DNA from 2 places in the Micromonospora sp. WMMB482 genome. Region 1 is predicted to be linked to the other one. Evidence: predicted binding sites of a transcription regulator. Region 1 holds the regulator's gene; the other holds the start of a gene.

Region 1 (11,526 bases):
GAGCCGGTCGGAGACATCGGTCATCGGCAGAGCATCGGGCCGAGCGGCGCGCCGCCGAGCAGGTGGGCGTGCGCGTGGAAGACCTCCTGGCCACCGTACGGGCCGGTGTTGAACATCAGCCGGAACCCGTCCACGGTCAGGCCCTCCTCCTCCGCGACCACGGCGGCGGTCTGGAGCACCTCGCCGGCCAGCTCGGGCGCGCCCTGGGCCAGCGTGGCCACGTCCGCGTAGTGCTCCTTCGGGATCACCAGCACGTGGGTCGGCGCCTTCGGGTCGATGTCCCGGAAGGCCAGGGTGGTGGCGGTCTCGCGGACGATGGTGGCCGGAATCTCCCCGGCGACGATCCGGCAGAAGAGGCAGTCCATCGCAGCAGTGTAAGGAAGGGCCCCTGCTTAACGCCTCCGGTAGGTGAAGGGGCCCTTCTTAACACCGGGGCCCGATGCGGCAGGATGGCCGCCATGTCGGGACGGGCGGTGCTGGTGACGGGGGCCTCGCGGGGCATCGGGCGGGCGGTGGCGCGGGCGTTCGCCGCCGGTGGGGACCGGGTGGCGATCCACCACCGGGACTCGGCCGAGCTGGCGGAGCGGCTGGGCGCCGAACTGCCCGGCGAGGGGCACGTGGTGGTACGCGCCGACCTGGCCGACGCCGACGCGGTGCGCGCGATGGTGGACGAGGCGGCCCAGCGGCTCGGCGGGCTCGACGTGCTCGTGAACAACGCGGGCGTGTTCGGGCCGGCCGATCCCCCGCACCCGGTCTTCGAGAGCAGCTACGAGCAGTGGCGGGCGCGGTGGCGGGAGGTGCTGGACACCAACCTGGTCGGCGCCGCGAACGCCGCCTGGTGCGCCGCGCAGCACATGCGCGAGCGCGGGGGCCGGATCGTGAACGTGTCGTCCCGTGGGGCGTTCCGGGGCGAGCCGGCCAACCCGGCGTACGGGGCCAGCAAGGCCGGGATGAACGCGATGGCCCAGTCGCTGGCGGTGGCCCTGGCACCGTACGGCATCGGTGTGGCGTGCGTGGCGCCTGGCTTCGTCGAGACCGACATGACGAACGAGCACCTGAAGAGCGAGCGGGGCGAGGCGGTACGCGCCCAGTCCCCGTTCCACCGGGTGGCCCGGCCGGAGGAGATAGCCGCGGCGGTGCACTGGCTGGCGAGCCCCGAAGCCGAGTGGGCGGCAGGCACCATCATCGACCTGAACGGCGCCTCCTACCTCCGCTCCTGACCTCCGCCCCCTGACCTCCGGCGATCTTGCACTTTCAGCCCCGCAAAAAGGCACAAAAGGGGCGCAACGCGGGCCGAAACTGCAAGATCAGCGCGGGCCGGGAGAGCGGGGCGGGGAGAGCGCGGGCGGGGAGAGCGCGGGCTCGGGTTACCAGTGGGTCAGGCGGGTGGCCAGGACTGTGAGGGCGGCTACTCCTGCCGTGGACGTGCGCAGGACCGACGGGCCCAGGCGGACCGTCCGGGCTCCGGCGTCGGCGAAGGTGGCCAGCTCGTGGTCGGCGATGCCGCCCTCCGGGCCGACCACCAGCACGATCTCCCCGGCGGCCGGCAGGTCGACGGTGGTCAGCCGGTCCTGTGCGCCCTCGTGCAGCACGAACGCGCCGGCCGCCCCGGCGATCCGGCGGGCCACCGAGGCGGTGGACTCGTCCGGCGCGCCCGCCACCACCGGCAGCCACGGGCGGCGGGCCTGCTTCGCCGCCTCCCGGGCGGTGGCCACCCACTTCTGCCGGGCCCGTTCACCCCGCTCACCGCGCCACTGCGCCACTGAGCGGGACGCCGCCCAGGGCACGATCTCGTCCACGCCGACCTCGGTCATCGCCTGCACGGCGAGTTCACCCCGGTCGCCCTTGGCGATGCCCTGCACCACGACCAGGCGGGGCACCGGCGCGTCCGCGTACCCCCGGCTGGTGACCCGCAGGTCGAGCGTGCCGCGGCCGACGGCGGTGACCACGGCGGCGGCGGTGCCGCCCCGGCCGTCGGCGAGCACCAGTTCCTCACCGACGCGCAGCCGCTGCACGGTGGCCGCGTGGTGGCCCTCCGGGCCGTCGAGCGTCAGCGTGTCACCGGTGGGCAGCGCCTCGACCAGGAACAGCGGCGCGGACACCTCAGGCGTGCCCGTTGAAGGCGTCGCGCATCCGGGAGAAGAAGCCGCCCTCCTTGGTCAGCTCGGCGACCTCCTCGCCGCGCGTCTTGGCGAAGTCGCGCAGCATCCGCTCCTGGTCGGCGTCCAGCTTGGTCGGGGTACGCACGTCCAGGTGCACGTAGAGGTCACCCCGGCCGGTGCCGCGCAGGTGCGGTACGCCCCGGGCGCGCAGCCGCAGCGTGCTGCCGGGCTGGGTGCCGGGCTTGACGTCGACCGTCTCCTCGCTGTCCAGCGTCTTGATGGTCAGCCGGGTGCCGAGCGCGGCGGCGGTCATCGGCACCGTCACCCGGCAGTGCAGGTCGTCGCCCTTGCGGGAGTAGACGTCGTGCGGCCGCTCGTGGATCTCCACGTAGAGGTCGCCGGCGGTGCCGCCACCGGGGCCGACCTCGCCCTGCTGGGCCAGGCGGATCCGCATGCCGTCCTCGACCCCGGCCGGGATCTTGACGGTCAGCGAGCGGCGGGTGCGCACCCGGCCGTCACCGGCGCAGGTCGGGCAGGGGTGCGGGATGGTGGTGCCGTAGCCCTGGCAGACGGTGCACGGCCGGGCGGAGACGACCTGACCGAGGAAGGTCCGCTGCACCGACTGCACCTCGCCCCGGCCGCCGCACGCCTCGCAGGTGGCCAGGTGGGTGCCGGCGGCGGTGCCGGCGCCGGAGCAGGTGGTGCAGAGCACTGCGGTGTCGACGGTGATCGGCGCCTCGACGCCGAACGCGGTCTCGTTGAGGTCCAGTTCCAGGCGCAGGATCGCGTCCGCGCCGGGGCGGGTACGCGGACGCGGTCCCCGGCTGCCGCCCGCGGCGCCGCCGAAGAACGCGTCCATGATGTCCTGGAAGCCGACGAACGGACCGGCGCCGCCCGGGCCGCCGGGACCGCCCATGCCACCGCCGCCCGGGGCGAGCGGGTCACCGCCGAGGTCGACGATCTGCCGCTTCCGGTCGTCCGAGAGGACCTCGTACGCGGCGTTGATGTCCTTGAACTTCTCCTGGGCCTCCGGGTCCGGATTGACGTCCGGGTGGAACTGCCGCGCCAGCTTGCGGTAGGCGCGCTTGATCTCGTCGTCGGAGGCGTCCCGGCTCACGCCGAGAATGCCGTAGTAGTCCCTGGCCACTGCGTTAGGTGTCCTCATGTTCGTCTCGCGTCGCTCCGGTCGTCGGCCGGAACCGGCCGTCGGCCCTGACTGGTCAGTTCTGGGCCAGCAGTTCGCCCACGTAGCGTGCCACGGCCCTCACCATGGCGATATTGCCGGGGTAGTCCATCCGGGTCGGCCCGAGCACGCCGAGACCGCCGACGATGGTGCTGCCCGGTCCGTAGCCGGTGCTGACCACCGAGGCGGCCCGCAGGTTGTCGAATTCGTTCTCGTCGCCGATGAGCACCCGGGTGGTGCTCGGCTCGGTCTCGCCGATCAGCTTGAGCAGCACGACCTCTTCTTCGAGCGCCTCCAAGATGGGGCGCAGCGAGCCCTGGAAGTCGAGCAGGCCACCCCGGGTGAGGTTGGCCTGGCCAGCCAGCGCGAGGCGCTCCTCGTGCCGTTCCACGAGCGTCTCCAGCAGCACGGTGGAGAGCGTGGTCATGGCCGGGCGCAGGTGCGGCGCCGACTCCTCGACGAGCGCCTGCACCAGCGGCGGCGTCTCGGCGAGCTGGCTGCCGACGAGTTTCTCGTTGACCAGCCGGCGCAGGTCGGTCACGTCGTCGGCGGGCACCGGGGCGGGCAGCTCGACCAGCCGCTGCTCGACCCGGCCGGTGTCGGCGATCATCACGACCATCAGCCGGGTGGTGGAGATCGGCACCAGCTCCAGGTGACGCACCTTGGAGCGGGCCAGGCTCGGGTACTGCACCACCGCCACCTGCCGGGTGAGCTGGGCGAGCAGCCGGACCGTGCGGTGCACCACGTCGTCCAGGTCCACGGCGCCGACCAGGAAGCGCTCGATCGCCCGGCGCTCGGCCGGGCTGAGCGGCTTGACCCGGGACAGCCGGTCGACGAAGAGGCGGTAGCCGCGATCGGTGGGCACCCGGCCGGCGCTGGTGTGCGGCTGCCGGATGTAGCCCTCCTCCTCCAGCACCGCCATGTCGTTGCGCACGGTGGCCGGCGAGACGCCGAGCTGGTGCCGCTCGACCAGCGTCTTGCTGCCGACCGGCTCCTGCGTGGCGACGTAGTCCTCGACGATCGCGCGCAGCACGGCGAGTTTGCGGTCGTCGAGACCCATTCCACACCTCCTGACGCACCTCGGCCGGGCCGGCGCGCGGCATCCGCCGGGCGGCTGGCACTCGACTGTAGCGAGTGCCAGTCTACGTCGGCACCCCCGGCGATGCGATGATCGCCTGACGGACCTGCGGTGCGGCCCACCACACACCGCTTCCCACCAGGGCCGAACAGCCGGTCATCGTCGGTCTGTGTCGCTCTGGTGCGAGTTGACCGGTGCACCTACCGTGGCGACCATGACTGAACCTCCTCGCCCTCCCGGGGCAGGGGACTCCGGCCCCCAGCCCGACCCGTCGGCGCCCTACGGCTCGTCGCCGGGCAACGAACCGCCCACCGCCCCACTGTCCGGGGCGCCGGGCGCGGGCGGCTATCCCCCGCCCGGTGACTATCCGCCCCCGGGCGGCTACCCGCCCCCCGGCGGCGGCTACCCCCCGCCGGGTGGTTACCCCCCGCCCGGCGGCGCGCCCGGCTACCCCGCCGGCGGCGGGTACGGCCCCGCCGCGTACGCCAACAACGACGAGAAGACGTGGGCCCTGGTGGCGCACTTCGGTGGCGCCGCGGGTGTCATCGTCGGCGGCGGCCTGCTCGGCTGGGTCGCCCCGCTCATCGCGCTGATGACCCGCGGTCAGCAGTCGCCGACGGTCCGCGCGCACGCGGTCGCGGCGCTGAACTTCCAGATCACCTGGACCATCGCCAGCGTGCTCGCCTGGGTGATCACGGTCATCACCTGCGGGATCCTGTTCTTCGTCCCGATGCTGGTCTGGCTGGTGCCGCTGATCTTCGGGATCGTCGGCGGGGTCAAGGCCAACGAGGGCGTGCTGTACCGCTACCCGTTGACCTACAACTTCGTCAAGTGACACCACCGGCCGGCCGAGGGGGCGGCCGGCCGGTGCCGGTCACGGCAGCAGGTCGCGTACCACCGCGTCGGCCAGCAGCCGCCCGCGCAGCGTCAGCACCACCAGCCCCCGCGCGTACGCCCCGGCGTCGAGCAGCCCGGCGTCCCGGGCCCGCTCGGCTTCCGCCCGGCCGGAGGGGTCCAGCACGTCCAGCGGCAGCCCGGAGGCGAGCCGCACCCGCAGCATCACGTCCTCCATGTGCTGCTCGTCGGAGGTGAGCTGCTCCCGGGCCAGCGCGGGCGAGGCGCCCTCGGCCAGCCGCGCCGCGTACGCGCTCGGGTGCTTGACGTTCCACCACCGCACGCCGCCGACGTGGCTGTGCGCCCCCGGGCCCAGGCCCCACCAGTCGGCGCCGGTCCAGTAGAGCAGGTTGTGCCGGCACCGGGCCGCCGCCGAGCGGGCCCAGTTCGACACCTCGTACCAGGAGAATCCGGCCGCGCCGAGCGCGGCCTCCGCGGCCAGGTAGCGGTCCGCCGCCACGTCGTCGGAGGGGTACGGCAGCTCGCCCCGGCGCATCCGCGCGGCCAGCCGGGTGCCGTCCTCCACGATCAGGGCGTACGCGCTGACGTGGTCCACGCCCGCGTCGACCACCTGGGCCAGCGAGGCGGCGAAGTCCTCGGCCGTCTCGCCCGGCGTGCCGTAGATCAGGTCCAGGTTCACGTGCGCGAACCCGGCGTCACGCGCCTCCAGGGCGGCGGCGGTGGCCCGGCCCGCGCTGTGCCGCCGGTCGAGCACCGCGAGCACCCCCGGCGCGGCGGACTGCATGCCCAGCGAGATCCGGGTGTACCCGGCCGCCCGCAGCGTCCTGAGCGACTCCGGGCTCACCGACTCGGGGTTGGCCTCGGTGGTCACCTCGGCGTCGGCGGCCAGCCCCCAGACGCGGTCGATGCCGTCGAGGATCCGGGCCAGGTCGTCGGCGGGCAGCAGGGTGGGCGTGCCGCCGCCGACGAAGACGGTGTCGACCCGGGGCGGCGGCGAGTCGCCCAGCACCCGGGCGGCCAGCGCCAGCTCCGCCAGCACCGAGTCGGCGTACGTCTCCCGGCTCGCCCCGCCACCCAGCTCGGAGGCGGTGTACGTGTTGAAGTCGCAGTAACCGCACCGGCTGGCACAGAACGGCACGTGCACGTACACGCCGAAGCCGCGTGCGCCGACGGCGCGGGTGGCGGTGGCGGGCAGCGATCCGTCGCGCGGGACGGGTTCGCCTTCTGGAAGGACGCCGGGCATGGCCACTAGTGTGCCCGGCATGACCTCTCCGGACGCTCTCGTGCGAGTCGCCACGGCCCGTGGGGTGACCACCCTCACCCTGGACAGCCCGCACAATCGCAACGCGCTCTCCACGCCCCTGATGACCGAGCTGCTGGCCGGGCTGGCCGGCGCGGTCGCCGACGACGCGGTACGCGCGATCGTGCTCGACCACACCGGCCCGGTCTTCTGCTCCGGCGCCGACCTGAAGGAGACGGCCGCCGCGTACGCCAGCGGCACGGTGCCCGCCGGAATGCTCGGCGACGTGCTGGTGGCGGTGCGGGAGTGCCCGAAGCCGGTGGTGGCGAAGATCGCCGGGCCGGCCCGGGCCGGCGGGCTGGGCCTGATCGCCGCCGCCGACCTGGCGGTCTGCGCGCAGGAGGCGACGTTCGCGTTCACCGAGGTGCGGATCGGGGTGATCCCGGCGGTGATCTCGGCGACCGTGCTGCCCCGGCTGGGCCAGCGGGCCGCCGCCGAGCTGTACCTGACCGGCGACACGTTCGACGGCCGCCGGGCCGCCGAGATCGGCCTGGTCACCGCCGCGGTGCCGGGCGACGAACTGGACGCCGCCGTCGGGCGCTACTGCGCCTCGCTGGTCAAGGGCGCGCCGGGGGCGCTGGCCGGGGCGAAGGAGCTGCTGCGCCGGCCCGCCGCTCCCGACCTGCGGGCCGAGATCGGCGAGTTGGCCGCGCTGTCCACCGGGTACTTCCTCTCCGACGAGGGGCGCGAGGGTGTGATGGCGTTCCGGGAGAAGCGTCCCGCCGCCTGGGTGCCCGCCGAGGACTGAGGTGCGCGGCGGTCCCCGCGGAAGCCGCTCCGGCCGACGTGGGGCCCGCCGGTCGGCCGAGACCCGCCGGTGCGGGTGGGACGTACGCTTGTCGGACTGTCGGGACAGGGGGTGCGGGTGCGGACGCGAGCGGCGATCGTGGCATCTGGGGTGGCGGTGTGCGTGCTGGCGCTGCTCGCGGTCTACGTCGTGACCAAGCAGTTCGGTGAGCACCTGCGGCTCCCCCTGTCCAGCCGGACCTGCACCGTGCAGGCGGACGGCGAGGTGGTGCTCGGTGCCGACCAGATGGCGAACGCGGCCACCATCGCGGCCATCGGCATGCAGCGCCGGATGCCCGAGCGCGCGGTGGTGGTGGCGCTGGCGACCGCGTACCAGGAGTCGCACCTGCGCAACATCGCCCACGGCGACCGCGACTCGCTCGGCCTGTTCCAGCAGCGCCCGAGCCAGGGCTGGGGCACCCCGGAGCAGGTCCAGGATCCGCGGTACGCGGCGAACAAGTTCTACGCCGCGCTGAAGAAGGTCAGGGGCTGGGAGCGGATGCGGGTCACCGACGCCGCCCAGCGGGTGCAGCGGTCGGCGTTCCCCGAGGCGTACGAGAAGTGGGCGGACGAGTCGGAGGTCCTCACCCGCGCGTTGCTCGGCCACGCGACCGGCGCGGTGGCCTGCACCGTCTCCTCGCCGCCGACGATGCGCGGCCCGGCCGCCGCGAGCGCCGTGCTGGAGAGCCTGTCGCTGGACTGGGGGCTGCCCCGGCTGCCCACGGCGACGGACCTGACCGCGCTCACCGTGCCGGCGGGCGGCGACCGCAACGGCTGGCGGTACGCGCACTGGCTGGTCTCGCACGCCGACGACCACGGCGTGAAGAGGGTCCGCTTCGGCAACCTGGAGTGGACCGCCGAGCAGGGCTCCTGGGCCCGGGTCAAGGGTGACCCGGCCACCGAGGTGCGGGCCGAGGTGTTCGCCGCGGCCTGACCGCCGCCGGGTCGGCCCGCACCGCCGGTTCAGCCCTTGACCGCTCCCGCCACCAGGCCGGAGACCATCCGGCGCTGCACCAGCAGGAAGAAGACGATCACCGGCAGGGTGAACAGCGTGGACGCGGCCATGACCGAGCCCCAGGCGGTGTCGTCCCGGCCGAAGAAGAACGTCATCGCCACCGGCAGCGTGTACTTCTGCTGGTCGTTGATGAAGGTCAAGGCGAAGATCAGCTCGTTCCAGGCGGTGATGAACGAGAAGATGCTGGTGGCGACCAGGCCGGGCGCGACGAGCGGGAACAGCACCTTGCGGAACGTCTGGGCCCGGCTGGCGCCGTCGATGGCGGCGGCCTCCTCCAGTTCCTTCGGTACCGCGGCGACGAAGCCGCGCAGCATCCAGACCGCGAACGGCAGCGAGAAGCCGAGGTACGTGAGGATCAGGCTGGGCAGCGTGTTGTAGAGGCCGAGCCGCTGGATCATCAGGAACAGCGGGATGACCAGCGCCTCCAGCGGGATCATCTGCACCACCAGCAGCATGATCAGGAAGGTGGTGCGCAGCTTGAACCGGAACCGGGCCACGGCGGTCGCGGCGAGCAGCGCGACCAGCCCGCTCAGCAGCACCGTCGCCAGCGCGACGAGCGCGCTGTTGAGGAAGAAGTCGGCGAACGTGACGCCCGGGATCAGGTTGCCGGTGAGGATCTCCCGGTAGTGCTCCAGCGTCGGCTCCGCCGGCACCGGCCGGGGGGTGGACGAGAAGATCTCCCGGTTGGGCTTCAGGGAGGTCGCCACCATCCAGTAGACCGGGAAGGCGGCGAAGAGCGCGACCAGCAGGCCCGCGCCGTTGAGGGCGATCTTCTTCGTCATTCGTCCTCCTGCCGCAGCACCATGCGGACGTACAGGGCGGTCACCACGAGCAGGATCACGGTGAGGATGACCGCGATGGCGGAGCCGAGGCCGTACTTGGGCGGCGGCGAGAACGCCTCCGCGTACGAGTAGATCGACAGCATGAACGTCGTCCGGTCCTGGGTGCCGCCGGCCAGCACGAACTGCTGGGTGAAGACCTTGAAGTCCCAGATCGTGGAGAGCACCACGAGGATGCCGAAGACCGGCCGCAGCATCGGGAACGTGACCTTCCAGAACACCTTCCACGGCCCGGCGCCGTCGACCCGAGCCGCCTCCTGCAACTCCGTCGGCACGCTCTTGAGCCCGGCCAGGACGCTCACCGCGATGAACGGGAACGAGTGCCAGACCACCACGAGCGTCAGGATGGCGAAGAACAGCAGCGGGTCGTTGAACCAGCCGTACCCGGTCCAGTCGCTGCGCCCGAACAGGGCCGTGGAGAGCCCGTCCGGAAGCTTGTTGAACAGCCAGGTGACCAGGCCGCTCGTGTCGTCGAAGATCCACTTCCAGACGATCGTGCCGGTCAGCGCCGGGGTGGCCCAGGCGAGCATCACGCAGCTCGCCACGAACGTGACCATCTTCTTGCCCAGGCGGTTGAGCAGCAGCCCGACCAGCGTGCCGAGGATCATCGTGAGCGCCACGTTGGCGAGCGCGAACAGCACGGTGTTGCGCAGCACCGTACGGAAGAACGGGTCGCCGAGGATCTGCGCGTAGTTGGCCAGGCCGACCCACGGCCACTCGCGGTCGCCGCGCAGCTGCCGGACGTTGTCCAGCTTGTGGAAGGACATCCACACGACCTGGCCGAGGGGCCAGAGCAGCAACACGGCGATGATCGCCAGGCAGGGCAGGAGGAGCAGGTACGGAAGGTGGTCCACCCGGCGACGGCGCCGCCGCGCGGGGGTCTCCCGCGCGGCGGCCTCGCCGGGGCTCTTTGTCAGTAGGCTCACTTGCTGTTCAAAATGCCTTCCATCTCGGTGGCCGCGTCGGCGGTTGCCTTCTCGACCGTCTTCTGGCCCTTGATGACCGAGCTGTTCATCGCCTGGGTCACCGTCTTGGTCCGGCTGACCTCGACCCACTTCGGGGTGAGCGGGGTCAGCTTCGTGTTCTGGATGGCGGTGGCGAACGCGGCCATCACCTTGTCGTTGGCGTAGTCGCCGCTGCTCACCAGGTCCTGGTAGACCGGGAAGAAGCCGAGGCTGCTGGCGAACTCCTTGTCCTTCTGCTTGCTCAGCAGCACGGTCATGTAGTCCCAGGCCAGCGCCTGCCGCTCGCTGTCCTTCCAGATGGCGATGTCGGAGCCGCCGGCGAACGCCGGGGCGGGCTTGCCGTCCGGGCCGGGGATCGGGAACGTGCCCCACACCTTCTCGATGTCGGGGTTGTCCTTCTTCATCGCGCCGCCCTGCCAGCTACCGGCGAACGCCATGGCGGCCTTGCCGGTGGCGAACTGGGTGCGGGCGTCGACCTCGTTCCACCCGGCGGCCGCCGGTGGGGCGACCTTGTGCACGGTCACCAGGTCGGTCCAGAACTTGACCGCCTTCTGCGCCTCGGGGGTGTTGTAGCCGGACTTCCAGGTGTCGCCCTCCTTGGTGGCGATCTCCCCGCCGGCACCCCAGAGGAAGGAGTAGAACGGCAGCTCGGAGTTGCCGGGCAGGGCGATGCCGTAGGTGCCGGGCTTCTTGGCCTGCACGGCCTTCGCGGCGGCGATCATCTCGTCCCAGTTCGTCGGCGGCTTGACGCCCGCCTCGGCGAACCAGTCGGTGCGGTAGTAGACGGCGCGGACGCCGGCGTACCACGGCACGCCGTACTGCTTGCCGTCGAGCTGGGCGTTCTTGACCAGGTCGGGCAGGATGTCCTTGCCCTCGGACCAGCCGTTGAACTTGTCCGAGACGTCGGCCAGGGCCTCCTGCGCGGCCCAGCCCTGGGTCTCGGTGTTGCCCAGCTCGGTGACGTCCGGGCCCTCCCCGCCGGCGAGCGCGGCCTGGAACTTCTTCGGCGCCTCGAGCCAGGGAATGTACTGCACCACGACGTCGGTCTCGGGGTGCTTCTTCTTGAACTCCGCCTCGACGCTGTCGAGGAACGTGGTCTGGGCGTCGCCGCCCTCACCCATCATCCACACAGTGAGCTTGCTGTTGTCGGCGGCCTTGTCGTCGTCGCCGGAGCCACCGCAAGCGGTCAGCACCAACGCGGCCGACGCCACGATGGCGGTGACCGGAGCCAGCCGCTTCCACCTGTTCACGCCATATCTCCCTCAGGGCCGTTTGGCACTAACCTTCTCCGCCGCACCTTAGTAGGAAAATTTCCTTTACAACAGGGGGTGTTCGTGGCGGAGGGCACAGGCGACCGTATCGCAGCCTGATGCCCGGCCGACATTGCTGCCGTCCGGGCAGTT
Region 2 (11,526 bases), 570 kb from region 1:
CGTCGGCCGCCGCCGGGTCGTCCGGGTCCTCACCCCGTTGCACGGGCACCACAGTGGGCAGGCCCGCGGCGTCCACCGGGGCCGTCGCCGGCCAGCCGGGCCCACCCTGGGTACGCCCCGGTGCCGCCGGCCGGGTCGGCCCGCCCACCGCCGCCGCGTCCCGGGCGGTGTCCGCCACCCGGTGCCGGTTGCTCCGCCCGGGGGCGGAGAGCAGCAGCAGCGCTTTGGCGACCGCGCTGGTCAGGTCGTGGTCGGCGTTCTGGATCAGTCCGCGTGCCCCGGCGCTGATGGTGGCCGCCGCCGACTCCGACTCCTCGGTGCCGAGCAGCAGCACCGCTGCCTGCGGGGCGCGGGCGAGCACCCGCCGGACGAAGCCGGCGCTGTCCGGGCGGGTCAGGGCGGTGTCGGCGAGCACCACGTCCACCGGACGCTCGGCGAGCCGCAACATCACCTCCGGATCGGAGACGGCCGTCCGGACGACGCCGGACAGCCCGAGCCGCGCCGCCGCGGAGGTCAGATGCTGGGCCGCCAATGGTGTCCGAACGCACACAAGAACACTACGCACAGTGGTCTCCTCTCCGACTCAGAGCAGACCACGCGGAGGTGAGGTCGGGAGGGGGTTCCGGGCAATCATCCGAACTTTTCCGACAGATGGGGCATATGCCGCTGAGTGTCCGAGGTTTTCGATCACAGATGTGTGAGGCGCGGACCGCTCGGGTACCGAGGGGTTCATCCGGAACCGGCATCCCGCGCGGACCGCCGCCCGGTAGCTGGCAACGAACATTCTCCGCGGTGCCGCGCGGGAGGAGGGGTGCTGATGTCGAACGTACGTAGGCTGCCAGGACCGATCGACGAGCTCTGGGACTGGCAGCGGCTCGGAGCCTGCCGTGGCCGCGACAGCGCGCAGTTCTTCCACCCGGACGGCGAGCGCGGCTCCTCCCGCCTGCGCCGCGAGATGGGCGCCAAGTCGGTCTGCCGCGCCTGCCCGGTACGCGCCGAGTGCGCCGCCCACGCGCTCTCCGTGCGCGAGCCGTACGGCGTCTGGGGCGGGTTCAGCGAGTCCGAGCGGCTGCGGCTGCTCGCCCTCGGCTGGGAGGACCTGGCCGACCGCCGGCAGACCAAGGTGGACATCGCCCGGCTGGAGGCGCGCCTCGGCCGGCCGCACAACACCGCCGTGCCGGACCAGCGCAAGGTCGCCTGACCGGCTTCACGACCCCCGACGCCGCGCCCCGATCCCGGGGCGCGGCGTCGTGTCGTCCCACCCCCGGCCCTCGCGTGATCGACACCGGCTCGGCGAAGTGGTCATGTCACGGAGCCTCTGATGCCACCACTTCGGGGAACTGGTGTTGATCTTTCGGGGATGGGGGGCGGTGATCAGGTGACCGTGACCGTGACTGTGTGCCAGCCGGTCGCGCCGTCGGGGGCGACCGGAGCGCGCTGTTCCGTCTGGGTCTCACCAGTCGTGTCGGTCGCCCGCACCTGGAGCGTGTGCTCGCCCGGCGTCGCGTCCCACCGCCAGGACCACTGCACCCAGGTGTCCGCCGACACCGCCGGGGCGAGCGTCGCCTCCTGCCAGGCGCCGCCGTCGACGCGTACCTCGACGCGGGCGATGCCGCGGTGCTGCGCCCACGCCACACCGGCCACCGTCACCGGCCCGGCCGCCGGGCGGCTGCGGGGCCGGGGCGTGTCGATCCGGGACTGCGTCTTGATCGGGCCCTGCGCGGACCAGCCGCGCGGCACCCAGTACGCGTCGAAGTCGGCGAAGCTGGTCAGCTCCAGCTCGGTGAGCCACTTGCAGGCCGACACGTACCCGTAGAGGCCGGGCACCACCATCCGCACCGGGAAGCCGTGCTGGATCGGCAGCGGCTCGCCGTTCATGCCGACCGCGAGCAGCGCGTCCCGCCCGTCGCGCAGCACCGAGGTGGGCGTGCCGCAGGTCCAGCCGTCGACCGAGCGCCCGACCACCTGGTCCGCGCCGTCGACCGGACCGGCCTCGTCGAGCAGCTCCTTGATCGGTACGCCGAGCCAGCGCGCGTTGCCGATCAGGTCACCGCCCACCTCGTTGGAGACGCAGGCGAGCGTCACGTACCGCTCGACCATCGGGCGGGCCAGCAGGTCGTCGAAGCTCAGTTCGATCGGGTTGCGCACCCGCCCGTGGATCCGCAACCGCCAGGTGGCCGGGTCCACCTGCGGCACCACCAGCGCCGTGTCGATCCGGTAGAACTCCCGGTTCGGCGTCACGTACGGCGCGAGCCGGGGCAGCGACAGGTCCGCTCCGGTCGGCACCTGCGGGGCGGGCACGGCCGGGGCGGGCAGCGTCACCGCCTCCCGGGCCGCCGAGACGCCGCGCCGCCCGGCCAGCCAGTGCCCGCCCAGCCCCGCCACCGCCGCCGCGCCGGTCAGCAGGCCGGCGCCACGCAGGAACCGCCGCCGCGACTCCGCGTCGTCGTCGTGCCGGACCGGCTCCCAGCCGCCGGGGGTCTCCCCCTCGCGGGCGAGCGCGGCGACCGCCGGAGGCGGTGCGGACGGATGCATGGGCGGCGGCGTGGCGCGGGGTACCCGATCGCCGTCCGCCGCGTCGGCCCCGTCGCGTTCCGCCGGTCCGGTCCCGGCCCGGCCGCGCCGCGCGGCGTCGAACCGGTCGCGCCCGACCCGGTCGGCGCTCAGCGGTCCGGCCACGAACGCCCAGAGCGTCAGCGCGCCCAGTCCGCCGCCGACCAGGGAGGGCAGCGCGTCGAACGCGTCCGCGCCGGCCCGGGTCAGCGCGGCGGCGACGCCGAGCACTGTGAACGCGGCGATGCCGGCCAGGCCGATCACCAGCCGCCGGGCCGCTGCCAGACCGAGCAGCGCTCCGAACGCGGCCAGCAGCAGCGCCGTCCCGGCCAGCAGGGCGATCTTGTCGTACGTGCCGAAGACGTCGATGGCGAACTGCTTGAGCGGCTCGGGCACCAGGTCGACGACGAGTCCGCCGACGGCGACGAGCGGAGCGGACCGGGGACCGGTCAGGACCGCCACGGGTTCGGCGGTGCCGAGTGCCACCACTGCGGCGACGACACCGGCAAGTGCCGCGCGGCGGCGGGAGAGGGTGCTCACGGCGTCCAGTCTGGTCGACCCGCCGGGCCGGCTGCCAATGTCGTCAGCGTTCCGTAAGCAGATACGCGTCAGGGCACACCGCCGAATCGGCGGTGTGCCCTGACGTCGGGCCGTGCTCCTCGGGTCAGAAACCCGGGCCGTGCTGGTGGCCGTGACCGTGCGAGTGGCCGTGCCCACCGGCGGCGGCCGGCTCCGGCTCGGCCGGCTTCTCCACCACGAGGCTCTCGGTGGTGAGCAGCAGGCCGGCGATCGAGGCGGCGTTGCTGACCGCGTTGCGGGTCACCTTCACCGGGTCGATGATGCCGGACTTGGCCAGGTCGACGTACTCGCCGGTGGCGGCGTCGAGGCCGTGGCCCCAGTCCTTGCCGACCACCTTCTGCACCACCACGTAACCGTCGTGGCCGGCGTTCTGGGCGATCCAGCGCAGCGGCTCGACGAGCGACTTGCGCACGATCGAGACGCCGACCTTCTCGTCACCGGTGAAGCCCAGGTCGTCGTCGAGCGCCGGCAGGATCTGGGCCAGGGCGGCGCCGCCACCCGGGACCGTACCCTCCTCGACCGCGGCCTTGGTCGCGGCGATGGCGTCCTCGATGCGGTGCTTGCGCTCCTTCATCTCGACCTCGGTGGCCGCGCCGACCTTGATCACGGCGATGCCGCCGGAGAGCTTCGCCAGCCGCTCGGCCAGCTTCTCCCGGTCCCACTCGGAGTCGGACGCCTCGATCTCCTTGCGGATCTGCGCGACCCGGTCGGCGACCTCGGCGGACTGCCCGCCACCGTCCACGACGGTGGTGTTCTCCTTGTCGACCACGACGCGACGGGCGGTGCCGAGCACCTCCAGGCCGACCTGGTCGAGCTTGTAGCCCAGCTCCGGGGCGACCAGCTCGGCGCCGGTCAGGATCGCCATGTCCTGCAGCATCGCCTTGCGGCGGTCACCGAAGCCGGGGGCCTTGACCGCGCAGACCTTGACGGTCTTGCGCAGCGCGTTGACCACGAGCGTGGACAGGGCCTGGCCCTCGACGTCCTCGGCGACGATGAGCAGCGGCTTGTTGTTCTGGAGAACCTTCTCCAGCAGCGGCAGCAGCTCCTCGATCGCCGAGATCTTCTGGGTGGTGATCAGGATGTACGGGTCCTCCAGGACCGCCTCCTGCGCCTCCAGATCGGTGACGAAGTTGGGCGAGATGAAGCCCTTGTCGAACTGGAGACCCTCGGTCACCTCCAGCTCGGTGACGAGCGCGGAGCCCTCCTCGACGGTGATGACGCCGTCGCGGCCGACCTTCTCCATCGCCTCGGCGATCAGCTCGCCGATGGCGGCGTCCTGCGCGGAGACGGTCGCGACGTGCGCGATCGACTCCTTGCCGGAGACCTCGACGGCCTTGCCGAGCAGCGCCTCGGAGACCTTGGCGGCCGCCGCGTCGATGCCCCGCTTGAGGCCGGTCGGGTTGGCACCGGCGGCCACGTTGCGCAGGCCCTCCCGGACCATCGCCTGGGCCAGCACGGTGGCGGTCGTGGTCCCGTCGCCGGCGACGTCGTTGGTCTTGGTCGCCACCTCCTTGACCAGCTGCGCGCCGAGGTTCTCGTACGGGTTGGTGAGCTCGATCTCCTTGGCGATGGTCACGCCGTCGTTGGTGATCGTGGGCGCACCGAACTTCTTGTCCAGGACGACGTTGCGCCCGCGCGGGCCGAGGGTGACCTTCACCGCGTCCGCGAGGGCGTTGACACCGTGCTCCAGCAGGTGCCGGGCGTCGTCCGAGAAGCTGAGGATCTTCGCCATCAGTATCCCTTCGAAGCGACGTTGCCCCGGCCCGGCGAGCCGGACCGGGGCAACGACACTGATCGGTTGCTTACTTCTCGATGACCGCGAGGACGTCGCGGGCGGAGAGCACCAGGTACTCCTCGCCGGCGTACTTGACCTCGGTGCCGCCGTACTTCGAGTAGAGGACGGTGTCGCCGACCTTCACGTCGATCGGCACGCGGTTGCCCTTGTCGTCGATCCGGCCCGGGCCGACAGCGAGGACGGTGCCCTCCTGCGGCTTCTCCTTGGCGGTGTCGGGGATCACGATGCCCGAGGCGGTGGTGGTCTCGGCCTCGTTCGCCTGGACCACGATGCGGTCCTCGAGCGGCTTGATCGCAACCTTGGTCGCGGTAGTCACGGGCATACCCTCCCGGGTACTTGGTGTCGTTGCCGGCCGGCACGCCGACCAGCGTCAATCTGCCTCATGCCACCGGGCGGGGCCGTCGTCGCGGGTGCCGGTCCGCCTGGCGCTCAACCCCCGGGCGCGAGGCTCGGGTGTTGGCACCCTCAGGGTGAGAGTGCTAATCGCAGGTTATTCCTCGGCTAGCACTCCGTCAAGGAGAGTGCCAACGCGTCGCCCTCCGTGTCGCGCCGGAACCGGGCCGGGACAATGAGCGCGTGGATCTCGACCAGCTCGCCGCGCTGCGTACCCCCGAGGGGTCGGCGGCGCTCGCCGCGGCCGGGCGGGTGGCCGGCGGCGACCCGCTGGCGGCGGCGGCCGCGCTGCGCTCGGCCGGCATCCCCGGCGGGCTCGCGGCGGCGGCGCTCACCCAGGCGGAGCTGCGCCGCCGGGCGGCCGGCAAGTTCGGCGTGGCGGCGGCCGGGATGTTCCTCACCCGGGCGGGGCTGGAACAGGCAACCCGCCTCGCGGTCGCCGACCGGCGCGCGGCACGGCTGCGCGCCGCGGGCGTGACCACGCTGGCCGACCTGGGGTGCGGCCTGGGGGCCGACGCGCTCGCCGCGGCCCGCGCCGGCATCCGGGTGTACGCGGTGGAGGCCGACCCGGTGACCGCCGAGATGGCCGCCGCGAACGCCGAGGCGGCCGGGCTCGCCGGCCTGGTGACAGTCGAGTGCGGGGACGCCACGACGTTCGACGTGACAGGGGTCGACGCGGTGTTCTGCGATCCGGCGCGGCGGCGGGCGGGCACCGGCCGGCGCGTCTTCGACCCGAACGCCTACTCGCCGCCGTGGGACTTCGTCACCGGCCTGGCCGCCCGGGTGCCGCGCACTGTGGTGAAGGTGGCGCCCGGGCTGGACCACGCGCTGATTCCGGCGGGCGCGGAGGCGGAGTGGGTGAGCGTCGACGGCGACCTGGTCGAAGCCGCGCTGTGGTGCGGCGACCTGGCCGAGGTCCCGCGCCGCGCCACACTGCTGCGCGAGAAGGAAGGGCCCCTTCTTAACGCCTCCGGTAGTAAAAGGGTCCCCTCCTATCACCTCACCGGAACCGGCGCGGTCGAGGCGCCGGTGGGACCGGTGCGGCGGTTCCTGTACGACCCGGATCCGGCGGTGGTACGCGCACACCTGGTCGCCGAGCTGGCCGCCGGCCTCGACGCCACGCTCGCCGACCCGTCGATCGCCTACCTGTACGCCGACGAGGCCCGGCCCACCCCGTTCGCCCGCTGCCTGGAGATCACCGACGTGCTGCCGTTCTCGTTGAAGCGGCTGCGCGCCCTGCTGCGGGAGCGGCGGGTCGGCCGGGTCGAGATCCGCAAGCGCGGTTCGGCGCTGGAGCCGGAGAAGCTGCGCCGCGACCTGCGGCTGTCCGGCGACGAGGCGGCGAGCCTGGCGCTGACCCGGGTCGGGGGCGATCCCACGGTGCTCGTCTGCCGGCCGGCTCCAGCCGGCGGTTGACCCGGCTCGCGGTGTCGCGGCGCGCGGGTTAGCTTGAGCCCATGGCGGGCCCTGGCACTCCGGCGATCGCGTTGCTGAGCAAGCGGAAGATCGCGCACAGCACCCACACCTACGACGTGTCGCCGGACGCGCCGAACTACGGCGCGCTCGTCGCGACCGCGCTCGGGGTGGCGCCGGAGCGCGTGTTCAAGTCGCTCGTCACCGAGGTCGACGGCGGGCTGACGGTGGCGGTGGTGCCGGTGACCGGCGAGCTGGATCTGAAGGCGCTCGCCGCCGCGGCCGGCGGCAAGCGGGCGACGATGGCCGACCGTACGACGGCCGAGCGGGCGACCGGGTACGTCCGCGGCGGCATCAGCCCGCTGGGGCAGCGCAGGCGGCTACCGACTGTTGTCGACGCCTCCGCGCTGGCGTACCCGACGGTGTACGTCTCGGCGGGTCGCCGGGGGTTGCAGGTGCAGCTCGCACCGACGGATCTGGTGGCGCTGACCGGGGCGACGACGGCATCGATCGCGGCCATCTGAGCGGCCGCCTGAGCGGGCTCGTGACGGTACGTGTGGGAGCGTTCCCGGAGCGCGCTCTCCCGGCGGTGTCCACTGGGTGACAACCGCGTTGCTGAATTGTTACCGCCGCCAACAAACTTCTGACCTCGGCAGTCTTGCGGCGCACGGGAGACGGGGAATACGTTGCCGGACACAACAAAACATCACCACTCCCCCACCTCCGAAAGGACCCTGCACATGCGCAAGGGCTTCCTCACCTTCGCGGCCGTCGGTCTTCTCGCGACCGGCAGCATGGCCGCCTGCGGTGACAACGGCGGTTCGTCCGACGAGGCCGGCGGCTCCAACGCCAAGAAGCCGAAGATCGGCGTGATCCTGCCGGACAGCAAGTCCTCCGCCCGCTGGGAGGGCGCGGACCGCAAGTACCTGAAGGCGGCGTTCGACGCGGCCGGCGTCGAGTCCGACATCCAGAACGCGCAGAACGACAAGACCGCGTTCCAGACCATCGCCGACCAGATGATCACCAACGGCGTCAACGTCCTGATGATCGTCAACCTGGACTCCGGCACCGGCAAGGCCGTGCTCGACAAGGCCAAGTCGCAGGGCGTCGCGACCATCGACTACGACCGGCTGACCCTGGGCGGCTCCGCCCAGTACTACGTCAGCTTCGACAACGAGGCCGTCGGCAAGCTCCAGGGCGAGGGCCTGAGCAAGTGCCTGACCGACAAGGGCGTCAAGAACCCGTCGATCGCGTACCTGAACGGCTCGCCGACCGACAACAACGCCACCCTGTTCAAGAACGGGTACGACTCGGTGCTCAAGCCGAAGTTCGACTCGAAGGAGTACACCAAGGTCGCCGACGACTCGGTGCCGGCCTGGGACAACGCGCAGGCCGCGACGATCTTCGAGCAGCAGCTGACCAAGGCCCGCGGCAAGATCGACGGCGTGCTCGCCGCCAACGACGGTCTCGGCAACGCGGCCATCTCGGTGCTGAAGAAGAACAAGCTCAACGGCAAGGTCCCGGTGACCGGTCAGGACGCCACCAAGGAGGGCCTGCAGAACATCCTCGCCGGTGACCAGTGCATGACCGTCTACAAGGCGGTCAAGCAGGAGGCGGACGCCGCCGCCGAGCTGGCCATCGCGCTCGCCAAGGGCGAGACGAAGGACACCGGCCAGACGGTCAAGGACCCGGAGGGCAACCGGGACGTGCCGGCCGTGCTGCTGGAGCCCAAGGCCATCTACAAGGACAACGTCAAGGACGTGGTGGCCGACGGCTACGTCACCAAGGAAGAGCTCTGCACCGGTGCCTTCGCGAAGCTCTGCACCGACGCCGGCGTGAGCTGACCCACCCGCCTCAGGCGGCGCCGCCCGGCACGGGTTCTCCCGTGCCGGGCGGCGCCCGCGCCGGACGGGATCCGAGACCTCCCTCCGCCCAAAGGAGAACCCCGTGTCCGCAACCCCCCTGCTGGAGCTACGCGGGATCGACAAGAGCTTCGGTCCCGTCCAGGTGCTGCGCGACGTCGCCTTCGCCGCGCACGCCGGCGAGGTGACAGCGCTCGTCGGTGACAACGGCGCCGGCAAGTCGACCCTGGTCAAGTGCATCAGCGGCATCCACCCCACCGACGGCGGCGAGTTCGTCTTCGACGGCAGGCCGGTCAGCATCAACAGCCCCCGGGACGCCGCCGCGCTCGGGATCGAGGTCGTCTACCAGGACCTCGCGCTCTGCGACAACCTCGACATCGTGCAGAACATGTTCCTCGGCCGGGAGAAGCGCAGCGGCATCGTGCTCGACGAGCCGACCATGGAGCAGATGGCCGCCGAGACGCTCGCCGGCCTGAGCGTGCGCACCGTGAAGTCGCTGCGCCAGCACGTCTCCAGCCTCTCCGGCGGCCAGCGCCAGACCGTCGCCATCGCCAAGGCCGTGCTCTGGAACAGCCGGCTGGTCATCCTGGACGAGCCGACCGCCGCGCTCGGCGTCGCGCAGACCGCCCAGGTGCTGGAACTGGTGCGCCGGCTGGCCGACAACGGCCTGGCCGTGGTGCTCATCTCGCACAACATGAACGACGTCTTCGCCGTCTCCGACCGGATCGCCGCGCTCTACCTCGGCCAGATGGTCGCCCAGGTGAAGACCACCGACATCACCCACTCGCAGGTGGTCGAGCTGATCACCGCCGGCCGCGCTGGCAGCCTCGGCCTCACCGGCGAGCCGGGCGGCAACGGCGCCGCGCCCGCCGACACCACCCCAGGAGCCGTCCGATGACCGCCACCGTCATGAAGAAGGAAGGCCCGGCCGGCGTCACGCCGACACCGACCCTGGGCAGCCACGTGAACAACTACTGGCGCCGGGTACGCGGCGGCGACATCGGTGCGCTCCCCGCCGTGGTCATGCTCGTCGCACTGGCAGTGGGCTTCTCGATCGCCCGCCCGTCGTTCTTCACCGCCGGCAACCTGGCGAACCTGTTCACCCAGGGCGCGGCGGTCACGCTCATCGCCATGGGACTGGTCTTCGTCCTGCTGCTCGGCGAGATCGACCTCTCCGCCGGCTTCGCCAGCGGCGTCTGCGCCGCGATCCTGGCCAACGTCGTCACGGTGCTCGGCTACCCCTGGTACGTGGCGGTGCTCTCCGCCGTCGTCACCGGCGTGGTGATCGGCACCGTGCTGGGCCTGCTGGTCGCCAAGGTCGGCATCCCCTCCTTCGTGGTGACGCTCGCCGGGTTCCTGGCCTTCCAGGGCGTCGTGCTGACGCTCATGGACGAGGGCGCCAACATCGCGGTCCGGGACGACGTGCTCGTCGCGATCGCCAACCGCAACCTCCCCCCCGTACTGGGCTGGGCGCTGGCCGCCGTCGCCGTTGCCGGGTACGCGGCAGTGCAGTTGCTGCGGCACCGAAACCGCGCCGCCCGCGGCCTACTCACCGACCCGATCGCGGTGGTAGCCGGCCGGATCGCCGGCCTGGCCGTGATCCTCGGCGTGGCGGTCTACGTGCTCAACCTGGAGCGCAGCCGCAACGTGCTCGTCGTCTCGCTCAAGGGCGTACCGATCGTGGTGCCGATCATCGCGATCCTGCTCGTCGTCTGGACGTTCGTGCTCCAGCGCACAAGCTACGGCCGGCACATCTACGCGGTCGGCGGTAACGCCGAGGCGGCCCGCCGGGCCGGCATCAACGTCGACCGGATCCGTGTCTCCGTGTTCATCATCTGCTCCTCGATGGCCGCGATCGGCGGCATCGTGGCCGCCAGCCGGGCCAACTCGGTCGACCCCAACACCGGTGGCAGTAACGTACTGCTCTACGCCGTCGGCGCGGCGGTGATCGGCGGCACCAGCCTCTTCGGCGGCAAGGGCCGGGTCCTCGACGCCGTGCTCGGTGGCGCGGTGGTAGCGGTCATCGACAACGGTATGGGACTGATGGGATACAGCTCGGGCGTCAAGTTCGTGGTCACCGGCGTGGTGCTGCTCGCCGCCGCGACCATCGACGCGCTGTCGCGTCGGCGGGCCGCCGCCACCGGCACGCGCTGACCCGGGGTACGGAAACACCATGGCGGTGGCGATGCGCGCGGGCCCCAGTCAGGACGAGATCCGTCGGCAGAACCTGGGCGCATTGCTCCGCTACGTGCACGTCCACGGCGCCACCACGCGGGCCGAGCTGACCACGGCGCTCGGCCTCAACCGCAGCACCATCGGCGCGCTGACCGCGGACCTGGCCGGCGCCGGTCTGGTCAGCGAGGGGACGCCGAAGGAGACCGGCCGGGCCGGACGACCGTCACTCGTCGTCCGGCCCGAGTCGGAGCGGGTCTACGCGTACGCGTACAGCGTCGAGGTGGACCGGCTGCGGGCGGCGCGCGTCGGGCTCGGCGGTGAGGTGCTCGACCGCCGGGAGATGGACCGGCCGCGCACACTGGTCGCCGGGGAGGCGGCCCCGCTGCTCGCCGGCGCGGTCAAGGAGATGCACCAGGCGGTGCCGCCGGACGCGGTCTGTGTGGGGGCCGGCCTGGCGGTGTGCGGCATGGTGCGCCGCGAGGACGGCCTGGTCCGGCTCAGCCCGACCACCGGCTGGGTGGATGAGCCGATCGGTGCGGCGCTCGCCGACGAGCTGGGGATAGACGTGCCCATCACGGTGGGCAACGTGGCCGACGTGGCCGCGTACGCCGAGCACGCCCGGGGCGCGGCGGTCGGCTGCGACAACGTCATCTACATCTACGGCGACGTCGGCGTGGGCGCGGGCATCATCGCCGGGGGCCGTCGGCTGACCGGGCACGGCGGCTACGGCGGCGAGGTCGGCCACATGGTGGTGGT

The links. Region 1 encodes HrcA, which represses chaperone genes, less so after heat shock. Its sites were predicted from a motif close to GGTTNGCACNCTCNNNNNGAGNGTGCNAACC; they were not measured.
Region 2: a site for HrcA is predicted at 5,382-5,412, ahead of groES (co-chaperone GroES). Genes of this name have one in related genera too.

The regions. Positions count from the first base shown of each region.
Region 1 covers NZ_JAHOPD010000020.1:794,091-805,616, forward strand. Annotated here, with positions in the region: gene KSK32_RS04525 (serine hydrolase) at 1-24, opposite strand, end outside; gene KSK32_RS04530 (histidine triad nucleotide-binding protein) at 21-365, opposite strand; gene KSK32_RS04535 (SDR family NAD(P)-dependent oxidoreductase) at 459-1,220, shown strand; gene KSK32_RS04540 (16S rRNA (uracil(1498)-N(3))-methyltransferase) at 1,368-2,102, opposite strand; gene dnaJ (molecular chaperone DnaJ) at 2,104-3,249, opposite strand; gene hrcA (heat-inducible transcriptional repressor HrcA) at 3,323-4,345, opposite strand; gene KSK32_RS04555 (DUF4870 domain-containing protein) at 4,578-5,198, shown strand; gene hemW (radical SAM family heme chaperone HemW) at 5,238-6,461, opposite strand; gene KSK32_RS04565 (enoyl-CoA hydratase-related protein) at 6,481-7,266, shown strand; gene KSK32_RS04570 (hypothetical protein) at 7,378-8,238, shown strand; gene KSK32_RS04575 (carbohydrate ABC transporter permease) at 8,268-9,101, opposite strand; gene KSK32_RS04580 (carbohydrate ABC transporter permease) at 9,098-10,084, opposite strand; gene KSK32_RS04585 (sugar ABC transporter substrate-binding protein) at 10,081-11,373, opposite strand.
Region 2 covers NZ_JAHOPD010000020.1:1,363,618-1,375,143, forward strand. Annotated here, with positions in the region: gene KSK32_RS07210 (response regulator transcription factor) at 1-565, opposite strand, end outside; gene KSK32_RS07215 (WhiB family transcriptional regulator) at 818-1,201, shown strand; gene KSK32_RS07220 (sulfite oxidase) at 1,375-3,093, opposite strand; gene groL (chaperonin GroEL) at 3,218-4,864, opposite strand; gene groES (co-chaperone GroES) at 4,935-5,249, opposite strand; gene KSK32_RS07235 (methyltransferase domain-containing protein) at 5,504-6,736, shown strand; gene ybaK (Cys-tRNA(Pro) deacylase) at 6,778-7,257, shown strand; gene KSK32_RS07245 (sugar ABC transporter substrate-binding protein) at 7,474-8,577, shown strand; gene KSK32_RS07250 (ATP-binding cassette domain-containing protein) at 8,681-9,493, shown strand; gene KSK32_RS07255 (sugar ABC transporter permease) at 9,490-10,749, shown strand; gene KSK32_RS07260 (ROK family protein) at 10,781-11,526, shown strand, end outside.